2 regions of the Planococcus kocurii genome follow, and region 1 is predicted to be linked to the other one. Evidence: riboswitches for the same ligand, from Rfam matches in the RefSeq annotation. Region 1 holds a riboswitch; the other holds the start of a gene.
What was found. A riboswitch is a leader RNA that binds a small molecule or an ion and turns the genes downstream of it on or off. The one in region 1 is predicted to bind cyclic di-GMP.
Positions count from the first base shown of each region.

Region 1 (8,362 bases):
GATTTCTCGTTGTGCATTTTGCTGATCGTTTACGAGTTGAGCCTGCAATTGCTCTCGCTTAGCTTCCAATTCATTGATTTCTTGAAGCAACTGCTGTTGCTGTTGCCTCGGATCTATTTTGGGATCAGTAAAAACAGGTTTTTGAGTCTCAATTTTGCGTGTCTGAATAATTTTCATTTCTTCAGAAAGAGGCTGGGAAAGTCGAATAATATTAGACAATTATTTCTTCTCCTCCTCCACGCGATACATCAATTTCTCCTTTTTCTTCCATACTACGAATCAAGCCAACAATATTTGTTTGCGCATTTTCTACATCTTTCAGTTTTACTGGACCCATAACTTCGATTTCTTCATGGATAGCCTCTGCTCGACGTGTCGACATATTTTGATAAATGCTGTTTTTCACTTCTTCGCTTGCTACTTTTAATGCAAATGTCAAATCAGCATCGCTAACTTCACGGACAATTCGTTGAACAGAACGACTTTCAAGTTTGACGATGTCCTCAAAGACAAACATCCGTTTCTTGATTTCTGAAACCAGTTCGGCATTGTCTTTTTCAAGTTCGCCCAAAATGGATTTTTCTGTACTGCGGTCCACATTGCTCAACACGCGAACAATGGCTTCAACTCCTCCAGTCGCGGTGTAATCTTGGCTGCCAGTCGCAGTCAGCTTCCGTTCCAAAATTTGCTCGACTTGATGGATAACGTCTGGGGAAGTGCTTTCCATTAAAGCAATACGTCTTGCAACTTCCACTTGTTTGCTACTTGGTAGCTCAGACAAAATTTTAGAGGATTGTTTCGCATCTAAATAAGACAGCACTAACGCAATGGTTTGCGCTTGTTCGTGTTGAAGAATGTTTAAAATCTGATTAGGGTCTGCTTTTCGAGCAAAACTAAACGGTTTTACTTGAAGTCGGTTCGACAAACGACTAATCGTGTCCATTGCTTTGTCTTTCCCCAGCGCTTGTTCGAGAATGTTTCGGGCATAAACCAACCCACCCTCATTCATATAATCCTGCGCCAAAATCATTTCATAAAATTCATTAATGACTCTTTCCGTTTGACTGTTTTTCAACTGCCGAACATTGGAAATCTCCATCGTCAGTTGATCAATTTCTGGCTCGGTCAATTGCTTGAATATCTCAATAGAAACTTCAGGTCCCAAACCAACCAATAAAATGGCTACCTTTTGAATCCCTGTTAAATCATGTATTCCTCTAACCATTAGACACTCTCCTAGTCATCTGCCATCCATGACCGCAACAATTTCGTAAAGTCTTCAGGTCGTCCTTTGGCAAGCTTTTCAATCGTTTTTCGCTTCGGATTGGATCGATTACTAAACTCAGACAAATCGATTTCTTCCTCTTCGGGTTCTAGTAAATTTGATTTGGCTAATGCCTGTTCGAACCCTTCAAAACTATATTCTTCTTCTTCTATATCCACTTTTTTCTTTCTACGAAGGAATAACAAGGCAACAATAATCACAATTACCAGCACAATTGCCGCTCCAATTACTAGCAGAAGATTATTAGGAATACCAGCGAAAAATGTCACTTCTGGCTTTTCATCTTCAACAGCTGGACGTCCTTGGAATTCGGTTGCAAAAACGGAAATTCGATCTTCCAATTCAACATCTGTCGCTTGAAATTCATTCATGCTTAGCGATGTACTCACTGCATTTTTCAATAAATTACTGATATCCGCAATGTTTTCTTGCGTCAAACTTGCCGGGTTATCCGGAATCGGCGGCTCTACACCAACGTTGATTGTAATGTCATCAACGACATATGGGCTCTTTTCAATTTGGCGATTGATTCGGTTGACTTCGCTGTTAATGCGTTCTTCTGTTCGTTCAGATTCACTGTTTCCAGCACCGTCTACACCTGGATAATTAGCCACTTCCGTTTCTCCGGTTCCCGCTGCATCTTCAATAACTGTTCCTTCACTTGAATACGTTTCAACAATTCGTTCAACACTAATATCCAAGCCTTCGTTATTTTCAACATCAACCGGTTCCACTAATTGTTCTTCTCGTTTTTCTTTAGTGAAATCGATATTCGTCATAACAGAAACAACCACTTTATCCTGACCTAATAATAAGCCAAGCATTTGTTGCAACTCTCGCTGAATATCTTGTTCAATGCCTTTTTGAATTTCACGATGCTGCTGGTAAACCGACAAATTGGTATCTGCTTGATTGGCATCTTGCACTTCAAACACTTGGCCGTTTTGATCCATAATCACAATTTGTTCTGGCGGCAAACTTGGCACTGATTTACTGATTAAATGATACAAGCCATTAATTTGCTTTTGATCCAACTGCAAAGTCGAATCACCTTGAACCACAATCGAAGCCGTTGACGTTTGCTCTTCGTCGGTAATCCAAATATTTTCCTTTGGCAACGTAATCATGACATTGGCTTCTGTCACTCCGTCAATTTGCTCAATCAAATACGCTAACTCATTTTGCATCGCATCCCGTTCAACCACATCAAAATGACGATCGGTCATCCCGAGTCCCATATTTTCACTAAACGTACCGTAATTGACATTGCCGTTTTTCGGAATGCCTTCAGCTGCTAAACTTACTTTCAAATTAGCCAAATGCTCTTCAGGCACACTGATCGTTTTACCATCTGCCGACACTTCCACAGGAATCGCTTGTTCTTCAATCGCCGTCTTGATTTCACCAGCTTCGGCCGCCGTCAAATCAGAATACAATACAGAAAAATTAGATTGATTGCTAAAGAAAACGAAGATTCCTAAAATCATTAATGTGATAAAAAAAGAGCCGATAACAGACCATTTCGTTACAGGAGAAAAACTGGTCCATGATTCGCTCATTTTCGTTTTGAATACTAAAAGCTTTTCTTTCATTTCATCATCATCCTGCCGGTTTCAATCATACTTGCATTCTCATCACTTCTTGATAAGCTTCAACCACTTTATTTCGTACCTGCATCGTCATTTGCAACGACAAGCTGGCCTTTTGCGAAGCGATCATTACTTCATGAACATCCTGAACTTCTCCTGTCACCAATTGATTGGTCAATTTATCTGATTCGTTTTGTGCTTTGCTTACTCCTTTTAATGCATCTTTGAATATTTCTCCGAACCCTTCAACTTTGTTATCCGGCTTCACTTTGTCGAATAATTGGTTTTGAATAAAAGGCGTTTGAATCCCGCTGATTTTTTCCATGGTGCCTCCTAGGTAGTTATAGTAGGTTTAGCTTTGTCATTTTTCTGGAGATATTCCGCAAACCAACTGCGCTTTCCGCGGGCTCGCACCCAAGCCTCCTCAGTCGCTCTGCTCCTTGCGGGGTCTTGGTCGTCTCGCTATTCCGCAGGAGTCTCCGTTGTTTTGCTCCATATCTTAATTGTTATTCACTAATCAAGCATTTAGTAATAAGTGACTTCACGACTCTTAGAAGAAAAAGCGGAAGGCGCCGACTATTTTAAGTAGGTGCCACTAGGAAACCGCTGCTCCTGCATCGCTGCGCTAGCTTCGTCGCAAAGAGATGGTCCAAATTCCTTTGGACCATCTCTTGGAAAGCGTCCGCCTGGAGCAATTTCTTTCACCTTAAGTAAAGTGAGTTATTTGCCGATTTCCAAAGCTTTCATAAACATGCTTTTTGATGCATTCAATGCCGTGACGTTTGCTTCGTACGAACGGGTTGCCGACATCAAATCGACCATTTCTTTTAGTGGATCCACGTTGGATGAACGAACATAGCCGTCTTCTCCAGCATCTGGATGTTCCGGATCATACGTTAGTGTAAAAGGCGTCTGGTCTTCTCTAATTTCCGACACGTTAACACCTGTCACTGCAGTGTTTCCCCTATTCATTGCCGACTGCAATTGATTGGCAAAAGGCGAGGTTCCACTTTGAGACAACTCAACTGATTTTCTTCGGTACGGCACCCATTCCCCGTCCACTAATTCGGCACGGTTCGTATTGGCGTTTGCGATGTTCGCAGAGACCACATCCATGCGCATTCGGTTAGCCGTCAGCCCTGAAGCACTAATATTAAATCCACTGAATAAACTCATTTTTGTTATCTCCCTCCATTAATAACAGAGCTAAGACTATTGAGTTTGCCGTTGACCCGTTCGGTTACGGCGTTGTACCATAATTGGTTTTTTGCCAGTTCAGCCATCTCGACATCCATGTCGACATTATTGCCATTGTTATTATATTGGGTTGAGTTGTTTGTTAAAACTTTAGTCGATCCTACAGCCGCTTCATTGCTAAACGACAGGTGGCGATTGTCTGTTTTATAGCTTGAAAGACTTTGCTGATTCATCGCTGTATCGAGCGCTGCTTGGAAATCTACTTTTTTGCTTTTGTAATTAGCCGTGTCTACATTGGCGATATTCGCTGAATGAACTCGCTGTTTAAGTGTAGAAGCCGATAAAGCTTGTTCCATGGTCTCTAGAGATTTAGGGAATATATTCATCGATAAACTCCTTTTTTTTACAATCAATATGCTAATAAAAACCCACTTAAAAAAAGTGGATTTTTATCAAATATACCACTTAGGTAACCCGGCTGCCTTGTACACTGTGTATTTAGGCCCGTAGCTTTGCGTCTTTACCTTTCGAGTAAGTTTGCCATTTTCATCATGATATTCTATTATTTTTTTATTAAACTCATCATTTTGTACTATTTTCAAAAATTAATAACAAAGTGATAGTATCATGTTTCAATAATTTTGTATATTTTTCTTTTTATAAATATAAAATGATATTTCTTCCATATTAATCAATAAGACACTATTTTTATTCATTCGTTAATGTTATGCTACGCGATATCTATCATTATGTTAATAAGAAGGAGAAAAACCTATGTTTCGCGGATTATATACTGCTACATCAGGGATGATGGCCAATAATAGGAATCAACAAATATTGACAAATAACCTATCAAACGCCAATACTCCAGGATTTAAAGAAGACAAAGCCGTCTTACGCGCATTTCCAGACCAACTCATCGTAGCGATCGAAAACGGAAAAAAAGGTACAATAGTCCCCCAAAATATCGGTAGTTTGACTACAGGAGTATATACACAGGAGGGTATTCCGTCTTTTCTTCAAGGTCCGTTACGAGAAACTGGAAATTCAACAGATATGGCGTTGTTGGATGAATTATTACCACTAAACACGGATACCCAACAAAAAGGGTCGATGGTTTTCGCAGTGACTGCTGAAAACGGTGAGATGCGTTACACAAAAAATGGCTCTTTCGCAGTAAACACTGAAGGATTTTTAACGACTAGTGACGGCTTTCCTGTTCTCGGCGAAAACCAACAACCCATTCAAGTTGGTTCAGCCGATTTTACTGTCCAAGACAATGGCCAACTTATTCTAGCAGATGGTACACAAGGCGATCGCTTGTGGATTGGTCACACGGACAACCCACAGCAATTTGTAAAAGAAGGTCAGAATCTTTTACGCTGGACGGGAGATGCAGAAGCTGCTCCTCAGTTTATCGATAATGTTGCTCGACTTGCTGGCACAAACAGCTTTTTAAAACAAGGATTTATTGAACAATCGAATGTGGACTTGACCAAAACCATGACAGACATGATGACGACATACCGCGGCTTCGAATCCAACCAAAAAGTAATTCAAGCATACGACCGCAGCATGGAAAAAGCCGTCAATGAAATCGGACGCGTTTAGGAGGAAGTGAACCATTGAATATCCAAATGAATACTGCGAGTAACACGATGAGTGAACTGCAAAAGAAAATCGACTTGATTGGCAACAATATTGCCAACGTCAACACCAATGGCTATAAACGGCAAGAAGCGAGTTTTTCAGATGCACTCGTCCAGTCTATCGAAAAACAAGTCGGCCAACAAAATGAAATTGGACGAACCACGCCTTACGGTTTACGGATTGGCGCCGGCGCGATTCTGTCCCAAACCGCTGTTCGCAATGAGCCAGGTTCGATTCGCCAAACCGATCGCCCTCTCGATTTTATGATCCAAGGGGAATCCGTCTACTTCCGCATTGCCGCTGAGGGCAATACTTTTTATACAAAAGACGGATCTTTTCAAGTTCAACCAGTTCCCAACTCCAATCAAGTGAGTTTGGTTACCTCGAACGGGGATGCGGTACTCGGAGCTACCAATCAGCCCATCGTTTTCGATGCTGATTATAAGGATATTCAGTTAAGCGGGAATGGCACTTTGGAAATTTCTTATACCGATGCCACTAAGCAACCTACTGAAATCCAAATGGGTGTTGCCCAGATAAACCGGCAAGGCTCACTCGAAAAAATAGGTGGCAATCTTTTTCGCCTGACCGGTACTGAAGCTGAACAACTCGCAAATGGCAATTTACAGTTAATCGATTTGTCCCAGCAAACGGATGGAACGATTGGCATCAAACAAGGCGCGTTGGAAATGTCCAATGTTGATTTGACTGACGAGATGGCGGAATTGATTTCCACGCAACGGCTATTTCAATCACAAGGAAGAGCGATTTCCTACGCAGATGACATGATGGGATTAGTTAATACCATTAAGGGATAACAAAAAAAGAGCAGGCACCCCGCGGGGTGCCTGCTCTTTTTTCTATGTAGCTTGTGCGGAAGAAATCGCTCCAGGCGGACGCTTTCCGGGGGGCACGGCTTCAGCCGCTTCCCTCGCTCTGCTCAGTCCAGGGTCTTCAGCTCGCGCTGATCCCCCAGGAGTCGCCGCCTTCCGCTCTTTCTTCTAGGAAGCATGGTAACAAATGATTAGTAGCAATCTTTATCATCAATAACCAGTTCGACTTATTTAAGATATGGAGCAAACCAGTGGAGACTCCCGCGGGAAAGCGAGACAGCCGAGACCCTGCAGGAGCGTAGCGACGAAGCGGCTTGGCGCTCGCCCGCAGGAAAGCGGAGCTGGTTTGTGTAATATCAGCATAACTTCTTATCTCAAAAAGTCCATCAAACTTGGCTGGATGATTTTTGATGTTGCGGCGAGGCTGGCTTGGTAGATGCTTTCTTCGCTCTTTAACTTGATAACGGCTTCTGCGTAATCGATATCTTCCACTCTTGACAACATCGATTTGATTTCAAGATTGCTGGCAAGCAAGCGATTTTCAACGGCTTCTAGACGATTTTGTCGTGCACCGTTTTCAGCGCCCACTGTCAACAACCGGTCAATTCCGGCATCCATTTTTTCCAAATCGATGGCAGTTCCAGCCTTTAAATTGGCGGACATGCTTTCCAGTGTGTTAAAGAGGTTCGCCGCATCAGCTGAAGCGCCAAACAACTGCTCGGGCAAAACACTCGATTGAATGCTGATGCCTTCTCCGATCGTAAAGGTTTTAGCGACTAAGTCCGCACTACTTGGCGTCATGTCTCCTTTTTCAGGGAAAGGCAATTCGCCGGTTTTTTGACCATTAAACAAGGACTTGCCATTGACTTTAGCATTTGCCAGTTGCCGCATGTGCTCTGTCAATTCTTCTATTTCAGCGGCCATTGCTGTCTGATCCAGCTCTGAATACGTACCATTATTTCCTTGAACCGCTATTTCGCGCACCCGCTGCATGGCATTGACCATGGAGTCGATGTTTTGACCGGTTTCGTCCATCCACAGTTTGGCTTCGCCTGTGTTTCGCTCGAATTGTGCATTGGTGGCAAGCGTACTTTTTAGGTTCATCGCTTTACTGACACCATTGGGGTCGTCCGATGGGCGGTGAAGCAGTTTGCCACTCGCTACTTGGTTATTGATTTTTTCAAAGCGGCTCAAGTTTTGGCTCATATTGCGTATGGAATTCTGGTTTAGCATCTGTTGCGTGACTCTCATGTTTTCCCCTCCACGTTGCTTCTGCTATTAGCTACCCATTCGGTTAATAATGGTATCCAGCATTTGATCCGTCATTGATACTAACCGCGCTGCCGCATTATAGGAATGCTGGTACTTGATCAAATTGGCCATTTCTTCATCGAGCGAAACACCCGTTACGGATTGCCTGCGGTTTTCTGTCGCTTGAAGTGCTGCACTATGATTGGCAACCGAGTTGGTCGCTGATTGACTTTCTGCACCGAGTTGACTGACCAGTTTTCTGAAATCACTTTGTGCATCGGCGCTTGTTTTCCCTGTTGCTGCTTGTTGTTCCAAAGGATCTGCTTCGTAATTCACTTTTAGCTCAGACAGTTTAAAGTTTGCGGCATCGCCAATGAATAAAGCTTGATCCTTACCACTCGTTCCCGACATGCCATTTGCTTGGACAAAATCGCGAACTACAGTTGTTAAGTTTTCCTGATATTTTGTTGCAGTATTTAAGGATTCGTCCAACCCTGCTAATTTCCCACCAAATTTTTGAGGGGTATTCGTTGCATCCTCGGCTGTGATTTCAGAAA
Region 1 is NZ_CP013661.2:1,552,862-1,561,223, forward strand. Features, by position in the region: gene AUO94_RS07655 (FliH/SctL family protein) at 1-219, opposite strand, end outside; gene fliG (flagellar motor switch protein FliG) at 212-1,225, opposite strand; gene fliF (flagellar basal-body MS-ring/collar protein FliF) at 1,237-2,877, opposite strand; gene fliE (flagellar hook-basal body complex protein FliE) at 2,903-3,199, opposite strand; gene flgC (flagellar basal body rod protein FlgC) at 3,595-4,050, opposite strand; gene flgB (flagellar basal body rod protein FlgB) at 4,056-4,457, opposite strand; cyclic di-GMP riboswitch class I at 4,537-4,623, opposite strand; gene AUO94_RS07685 (flagellar hook-basal body protein) at 4,846-5,682, shown strand; gene AUO94_RS07690 (flagellar hook-basal body protein) at 5,697-6,539, shown strand; gene flgL (flagellar hook-associated protein FlgL) at 6,924-7,805, opposite strand; gene flgK (flagellar hook-associated protein FlgK) at 7,833-8,362, opposite strand, start outside.

Region 2 (8,362 bases), 330 kb from region 1:
TTTAATCGGCGGTGTTTTTGCTTATGTATCGGGTACTCCTTTTATCTATCAAAACATCTACGGGACTTCCCCTCAAATGTTTAGTGTGCTCTTTGGGATGAATGGCATTGGGCTGATTATGGGTAGCTACGCTGTTGGCCGATTTTCTTATAGATGGTCTGAAAAGAAACTTTTAGAAACGGCTCTCTATACCGCAACGCTTGCTGGTGCAGTGTTATTAGCTGTCGTGTTCATACAAGGACCTCTGTGGGCAGTGGTGATTCCAATTTTCTTTTTCATCATGTCGATTGGTGTAGTGGGGACAGCCTCTTTTACTCTTGCTATGGAAAGTCAAGGTCACGTAGCAGGAAGTGCTTCTGCGTTACTTGGGCTATTGCCTTTTATCCTAGGGGCTGCGACTGCACCGTTAGTAGGGATTGCCGGAGAAAATACGGCTGTTCCGATGGGACTTGTTATTTTTTCGATGTGCACAATCGCCCTACTTGCGTATTTACTATTAGCAAAAAATACACCTTCATCTACTGCTAATTAAGTAGAAGGGGCTGTCTCCAAAGGTCATGAACAAATGACTTTTGAGTGCAGCCCCTTTTGTGTTGCCTAAAATGCTTTATTTATTATTTTACAAAAGCTAAACAATTCCTCAACCATAACTTAATAAACGATCCTTATACTGAACTTATAGCTAGAATTGACTGGAGGAGAAAAAATGATACGTAAAAAGTTGAAAACAAAAGTACTGCCAATTGCTTTAGTATCAGTATTGGCCATTACTGGAATCACGACCTTTACTTTATCGACTAAAGCCAATTCTTCGAGTAGCAACCAAAGCAAAGAGGATAAAAAGGACAACGTACAAAACATTATTTTCTTGATTGGTGATGGAGTAGGTACTTCATATACGTCAGTATATCGCTACTTACAAGATGATGTTTCTACTAAAAAAGTTGAAGAAATCTCTTTTGATTCATATTTAGTCGGCCAGCAATCGACTTATCCCGATGATCCTACAGAAAATGTTACTGACTCTGCGTCGGCTGCAACAGCTATGGCTGCGGGTATCAAAACTTATAATAATGCGATTGCTGTCGACAACGACGAAAGTAATGTGACAACAGTACTCGAAGCTGCAAAGAAAAAAGGCAAAGCCACAGGATTGGTTGCAACTTCTGAAATTACACATGCAACTCCGGCATCATTCGGAGCTCACGATCTTGCACGAAAAAATATGACCGCGATTGCCGATGACTATTACGACGAATTAATTGATGGTGAGCACAAAGTGGATATTCTGCTAGGAGGAGGAACCGAGTTATTCGATCGAACAGACCGTAACCTTACGAAAGAGTTTCAAAAAGACGGCTACAGCTATGTCACTGACCGAGACGAATTACTCAGTGACGATGGCGAGCAGGTGCTTGGATTGTTTGCACCCGCAGGTCTTCCTAAAATGGTCGACCGTGATGAGAACATTCCTTCATTAGAAGAAATGACGACATCCGCAATTGATCGTTTGTCAGAGGATAAAGATGGATTCTTCCTCATGGTAGAAGGTAGCCAAGTCGACTGGTCAGGACATGATAATGATATCGTAGCCGCAATGAGCGAAATGGAAGACTACGACAAAGCATTTCAGGCAGCAATAGAATTTGCTAAAAAAGATGGGAATACGTTAGTCGTAGCAACTGCGGACCATTCGACAGGCGGTTTTTCGATAGGTGCAGATGGTGTTTACAATTGGCTTATGGAACCGATTAAAGCGGCAAAGCGTACGCCAGACTTCATGGCGCAGCAAATTGTTGACGGTGCTAGTGTTGAAGAAACCTTACACGAGTACATTGATCTGGATCTAACTGCTGAAGAAGTGGACATGGTAAAAAAAGTGGAAAAGAGTAATGACGTTACAGTTATCGATGATTCTATTGAAAAGATTTTTGATAAACGCTCACACACGGGCTGGACAACTAGTGGTCACACGGGAGAAGATGTACCCGTTTATGCATACGGTCCGGCAAGTCGAAAGTTTGCAGGGCAGCTCGATAATACAGATCACGCTAAAATCATTTTTGATTTACTAAAAGCAAAAGTCACAATTGATGACAAGTAAAATCGAATGGAAGAATTGTTGCCCATAAAAGCGACCAAAAGATTGCCACAAGCGATAGCTTAAGTGATCCATGTAAACAGACTCATCTCAATGAGTCTGTTTCAGCTTGTAGACAAAAGAATACTTATTCATTTTTTTGTATGCACCTAGGATTCTCCGCACCAAGCGAAGTGGCCAGCCCAGTTGGAGATTAAACATCACTATTTAGTTTGATAAGACGTTGTCTACAGTCTGAAGCATGGAGTTAGTATTCCATGCTTTTTTAATTGTCTTGACGTAATTAAATTTCCCTTAATCTAAAAAGTTTATAGAGTCATTTATTTTATGCATAAATATACATAAAGAATATTAAGTGAATACTGTTAAATAAAATAAAATTTAAATATTCTTTTTATTTTATTGACTTAAAATACAAGAAAGTGCATAATAACTCTATTAAAGAGATTCACATAAACTTGTCGAAAGAGTCATGGAGTTAAGGTTCTTCCGCTTTTAGATAAAATGGAAGAACTTTTTTATTTATCAAAAACGGGTGGTGACTGTACGTGGAGAAGAAAAGGATTGTAGTGAAGATCGGCAGCAGCTCATTAACGGACGATGAAGGCAAACTGTCGATTGAGAAGTTACGCGAGCATGTGGATGCGCTGGCCAGCTTAAGAACACATGGACATGAAGTCATATTGATATCGTCTGGAGCAGTCGCTGCGGGATGTATGGGCATGGGCTATTTATCGCGACCGGACACAGTGGTCGACAAACAATCAGCAGCAGCAGTGGGGCAGAGCCTATTATCGCAGGCATATGCAGACGAATGCAAGAAACACCGTATTGTGGCTGCACAGTTACTGCTGACGAAAGATCTTTATAAAAACGCCAATGCGACAATTTCCAAGTTATTAGAACGCAACGTCTTACCTATCATCAATGAGAATGATTCGGTTTCCGCAGAAGAGCTGACTTTTGGTGACAATGATATGTTATCAGCATTGGTCAGTGGTCTTGTGCATGCAGATATTTTAATGATTTTGACAGATATTAACGGCATTTACCAGGACAACCCGAGAACAAATCCGCAAGCGCAAAAATACCTTCACCTTCACGAAATCCCCGATGAATTAATAGATGCCACTTCCTCAGATAGCTCCACTGTGGGTACAGGCGGTATGAAATCAAAAGTTGAAGCAGCTCGAACGGCGTTAGCTTTCGGAGTTCAAGTATTTATCGGTTCGGGAACGGGCAGTGAAAAATTAGTTGATATTTTCAAAGGCAAAGGCGATGGAACTTATATTGGCGTAAAAACGACAATGAGTGTTTGAAGCATGGAAAATCGAAAGGGGCATCAGAATGACTGAACTTCTCCAAGAACAGCAAACGTCTACAAGTGAACTGATACAAAAAGCGCAACTAGCAAAACAAGCTTCAGCAATATTAGCAAAATCGACAACAAAGCAAAAAAATAATGCATTGCGTTCTATTTCAGCGCAATTACTAAAAGAACAAGCCTTTATTTTGGAGGAAAACAGCAAAGATATTGAAGTAGGACGTCAAAATAGCATGAGTGAGTCGTTACTAGACCGTTTGAAATTAGATGGAGACCGCTTAACGGAAATGGCTGATGCCTTGATTCAATTGACAAAACTAGCAGATCCTGTTGGTGAAGTATTAGAAAAGTGGGAACGGCCAAACGGTTTAACCATGTCTAAAATTCGTGTGCCTTTAGGCGTTGTGGGAATGATCTACGAAGCACGTCCGAATGTTACTGTTGATGCTTCTAGTTTGTGCTTAAAAACCGGCAATGCAGTGGTACTGCGAGGTAGTTCTACAGCAATACACTCCAACAAAGCCATCGTGGCGGTGATTCACAGAGCTCTTGAGAACAGTGAATTGCCTATTGATTCGGTACAATTGATGGAAGATACAAGTAGAGAAGCAGCTTCTCATATGTTCAAACTCAACAAATATTTAGATGTGCTCATTCCTCGTGGAGGCGCTAAATTGATTCAGAGGGTCGTTCAAAACGCTACAGTTCCAGTATTAGAAACGGGAGCAGGGAATTGCCATATTTATATTGATGAGACAGCAACTGTTCAAATGGCGATTGATATCGCATTAAATGCTAAAATACAGCGACCTTCTGTTTGTAATGCCTGTGAAAGTATTTTGGTTCATAAAGATTGGGCGGACAAGCATTTGCCACTGTTGCTAAGTGCGCTACTGGCTCAACAAGTAACTATTCATGGGGACGAATCCGTACAAAAACGCTCTCCTGATGTTATCCCTGCAAAGGAAGAGGATTGGGGAACGGAGTACTTGGGATTAGAGGTAGCGATGAAAATTGTAGCTGGTGTCAGTGAAGCGATTCAGCATATCAATACGTATGGTACAAAGCATTCCGAAGCAATCATTTCGAAAAACTCGGAAAACGTCGATCAATTTTTTATGGAAATCGATGCTTCCGCTGTTTATCACAACGCATCCACTCGATTTACAGATGGGTTTGAATTTGGTTTTGGTGCCGAAATTGGTATTAGTACGCAAAAACTTCATGCACGTGGACCAATGGGCTTGCCTGCTTTAACATCGACTAAGTACATCGTGCGTGGCAATGGCCAAGTAAAGTAAAGGTTCTATCATCGAAAAAAGACAGAGAGCAAGTTGCTCCCTGTCTTTTTTATACCTGCACTTTTGTTCGATTATGCTTCCACATCATGTACCGGAAGCGAATCGTACAGCCGATACAATAGCCCATCAACGCAACACCTGCTGCGATAATGACCATAATACTGAAGACAAAGCCCAACGATGGTATGCCAAAAGAAAAGAAAATCAAGGACAGTCCTAAGGAAATTGTCGCAATCCACTGGTTAAACAATTGCTGATCTTTATCTTCTTGCTGATAACTTGCCGCCGGCTTTTTCAAAAAGAGATGGCCCAATTGAATCACTGGATTTTTCTTTGTCACTAATGTATAAGCTCCAACAACAAACGGCAACAGTAAAATGGCTGGATGGAACAACAACGCCGCTACGACAGTAACGACAACAAACGTCTGATTGGTTTGAACAAGGGGTTTTGGAATGGTCATAAGCGCACCTCCTTCGATTACAACCTATTATACCTAGTGTCTTACTTGGTATAAAGTTATTTGCCTGAAAAAGTGCGAATCACCATACGTTGAGTCAGTAATTATTTTTAGTGAAAGTTTTACTCAGGACTTTTCTTACATCAATTGTGAAATGAACAGTGTGGCCATTCCAAAATAAATGAGCAGAGATAGAATATCGTTGATGGTAGTAATCAGTGGACCGGAAGCAACGGCTGGATCAATATTGAATCGGTACAGAATCAGTGGGATAATAGTTCCGGCTAAAGTACCAATAATTAAAGTCATTAATAGAGAGCCACCCACGACAATTCCTAAAATAAAGCTACCTTGCCATACATAAGCAATCAATAAAATAAGAACAGAACAAATCACGCCAATAATGATGCCGACCCATAATTCTCGGATGATCAGTTTAACGGTTTGCTTGAAATCTAGCTTTTGCGAAGCTAGTCCACGAACAACAACAGATAGGGATTGTGTGCCGGTATTTCCAGTCATCCCAGCAATCAACGGCATAAAAAAGGTTAATGCGACAACTGCTTGCAACGTATCTTCAAAACGGCTAATGATGCTGCCTGAAAATAGACCAATGAACAGCAGGAGGATTAGCCAAGGAAGGCGACGATAAGCTGCCGTCCAAGCCGGAGTATTAAAATCAATCGATTTACCAGATGCCGAAAGTTTTTCAATGTCTTCATTGGCTTCTTGCATCACGACATCAATGACGTCATCAACCGTTACAACCCCTGCGAGTGTATTATCATGTTCCACAATGGGCAATGTCACAAAGTCATAGCGGCTAATGATGTGTGCCACATCTTCTTGGTCCATCAATACATCAGCTTTGACGACGCGGTTGTACATAATGTCTTCTACTTTATCCTCAAGATTTCCAAGAATTAAATCCTTATAGGAAATCACGCCGCGTAGTTTTTTATCTTCGTCTACTACGTAAAGGTAATTGAGATACTCCGCTATTTCTGCAAAATGCTTGATTTTATCAATAGCATCTCGAATTGTATAATGCCGTGGAATCCATACGTAACGGTTATTCATAAGACGTCCTGCAGTTTCTGGCGGATAATTGATCGTTCTTTGAACAAATTTAGAATCGTCTTGGTTAATTTGAGATAACAATTCGTTAATGCGATCAGGCTCTAAATCATCTAAGAATAAAGCCAAATCATCGTTATCCATACGATCCAACACTTTTTTTGATTTTTCTACACCCAATTTTTGCAGAATTTCGGCTTGCTCTGTTTTAGGCAGCTCTTGCATTAAATCTGTGAGTTGAAAAATCGTTAAATACAACAAAAATTTGTTTCGATGTTTTTCTGGCAAATGTCGATAATGAACACCCATATCGTAAGGTTGGAGTTCACTCAATATTGCCTGAAATTCATTACTATTGCCTTCTTGTAAAGACTGAATTAATGCCAATGTAATTTCGTCTTCACGTATTGCTGTAGACATTGTAGGTCACTCCTTAGTAATAAAAGATGTAGACAAATCCTACTGTTGATTATTGCCTTAAACTTCATAATTTGAAAGAGCTATTTAAAAAAGGTAGTAAAATCTCATAAATTAACATATAATAATGAAAATCTGAAAAAGGCAAACTCTATCGAAAGAGGAGGACGCAAAGCCATGAGCCTACCCGTTGAAAAACGCAAGGTCGTCTGGTTGCCAGGGTCTCGTTCTTTGAGCTCCGGCTTACGGAATGGGAGGATATCAGAAGATGAAAAAAATAATAATGGCAGGTGTGTGTTTGTTAATTATGCTGACACAAAATGGAGTGAGTGCACAAGCAGCTGAGACGGAAGTCAAAGCTACCTGGTTATGGAATCCGTGGATGATTTATAGCGATGAAGCGGGAACCCTTGCTTTTTTAGACAGTAAGGATGTCAATAAAGTCTACGTGCAGATTGACGCGGATATTCCAGTGGATGTCTATAAAAGGTTTATTGAAAAAGCGGGACTATTAGGAATGACGATTTACGCATTGGACGGTGCTAGTGACTGGGTAGCACCAAAGGGCTTTACCAAGCAAGATCGGTTGATGAACTGGTTATCGTCTTATCAACAAGGTGCTTTGCAAGCTCAAAAATTTGCAGGTGTTCATTTGAATGTAGAGCCTTACCTTTATAGCGGTTGGAATACGAACCGAGCGGCCACTGTAAAATCCTATCAAGCCCTTTTGAGTAAAGCTAGTGCTAGTACAGCTGCAATGAACTTACCCCTTGAAGCAGATTTGCCTTTTTGGTTTGATGAAATCACTTATAAAAATATTTATGGCAAAGGGATACTTGCTGAGTGGGTGATTGCCAACACACATAGTGTGACCTTGATGGCTTATAGAGATTCTGCTGCTTTGATTACAGAACTTGTAAAGAACGAAGTGGCCTATGCAGAAAAATACGGCAAATCAGTAGTAGTCGGAGTTGAAACTGGTGAGACTGATGAAGGCGACAACATTTCTTTCTATGAAGAGGGCGAAACTTTCATGGAAGGTGAATTAGCTGCAGTAACTGCACACTATGCAGGGATAACTGGTTTTGGCGGCGTCGCGATTCACCACGTAGATAGCTGGAAAACGATGACACCCTAAAAAAACAGCAAGGTTGAGCCATGCCGGCCAACCTCGCTGTTTTTTTTTATGATTTACTCATCTATAAAACCATAAACCGGACACGCTACTAACATGTCCGGTTTATATCACTGAGTGTTGCCAAAAGTTTCTTGAAGAATGTAATACGATTGCTTCAAGCGTTCTTTGGATTGTGGCAGTCCCCATGTGTCCCATGAATACTGGGCTGCTTGAGTTGTAGTAAAGGTTTCAGTTGCTTTACCATTATCATCCGTTAAACTAGCAGCGACATCTATTCCTTCAATTGTTCTCGAAGCCTCAATGCCGTCTTGTTGAAGATCCCCTGTAAATTCTCGTTTTGCGGGATCTTTAGCATTCAGCAACATCCAAGGAATTCGGATTTCCATGATGCCTGTTTTTTCATCGTAGTAATAATCGTTCAAAGAATCATAGTTTTCATGCTCCGGATTGGCAATACCAAATCGGAAAACACCGGTTTCATAAGAAGAAAATGGCAGTGTTTCTCCAGTATCGGGACGCACAAATTCTTTGTTCAATGCGAGTC
Region 2 is NZ_CP013661.2:1,881,678-1,890,039, forward strand. Features, by position in the region: gene AUO94_RS09260 (multidrug effflux MFS transporter) at 1-532, shown strand, start outside; gene AUO94_RS09265 (alkaline phosphatase) at 707-2,104, shown strand; gene proB (glutamate 5-kinase) at 2,650-3,420, shown strand; gene AUO94_RS09275 (glutamate-5-semialdehyde dehydrogenase) at 3,449-4,726, shown strand; gene AUO94_RS09280 (DUF4395 domain-containing protein) at 4,776-5,189, opposite strand; gene mgtE (magnesium transporter) at 5,325-6,683, opposite strand; cyclic di-GMP riboswitch class I at 6,814-6,901, shown strand; gene AUO94_RS09290 (hypothetical protein) at 6,949-7,818, shown strand; gene AUO94_RS17750 (hypothetical protein) at 7,926-8,362, opposite strand, start outside.
Region 2: it holds a riboswitch for cyclic di-GMP, as region 1 does, so the genes downstream of both, AUO94_RS09290 (hypothetical protein) here and flgB (flagellar basal body rod protein FlgB) in region 1, are expected to answer to the same signal.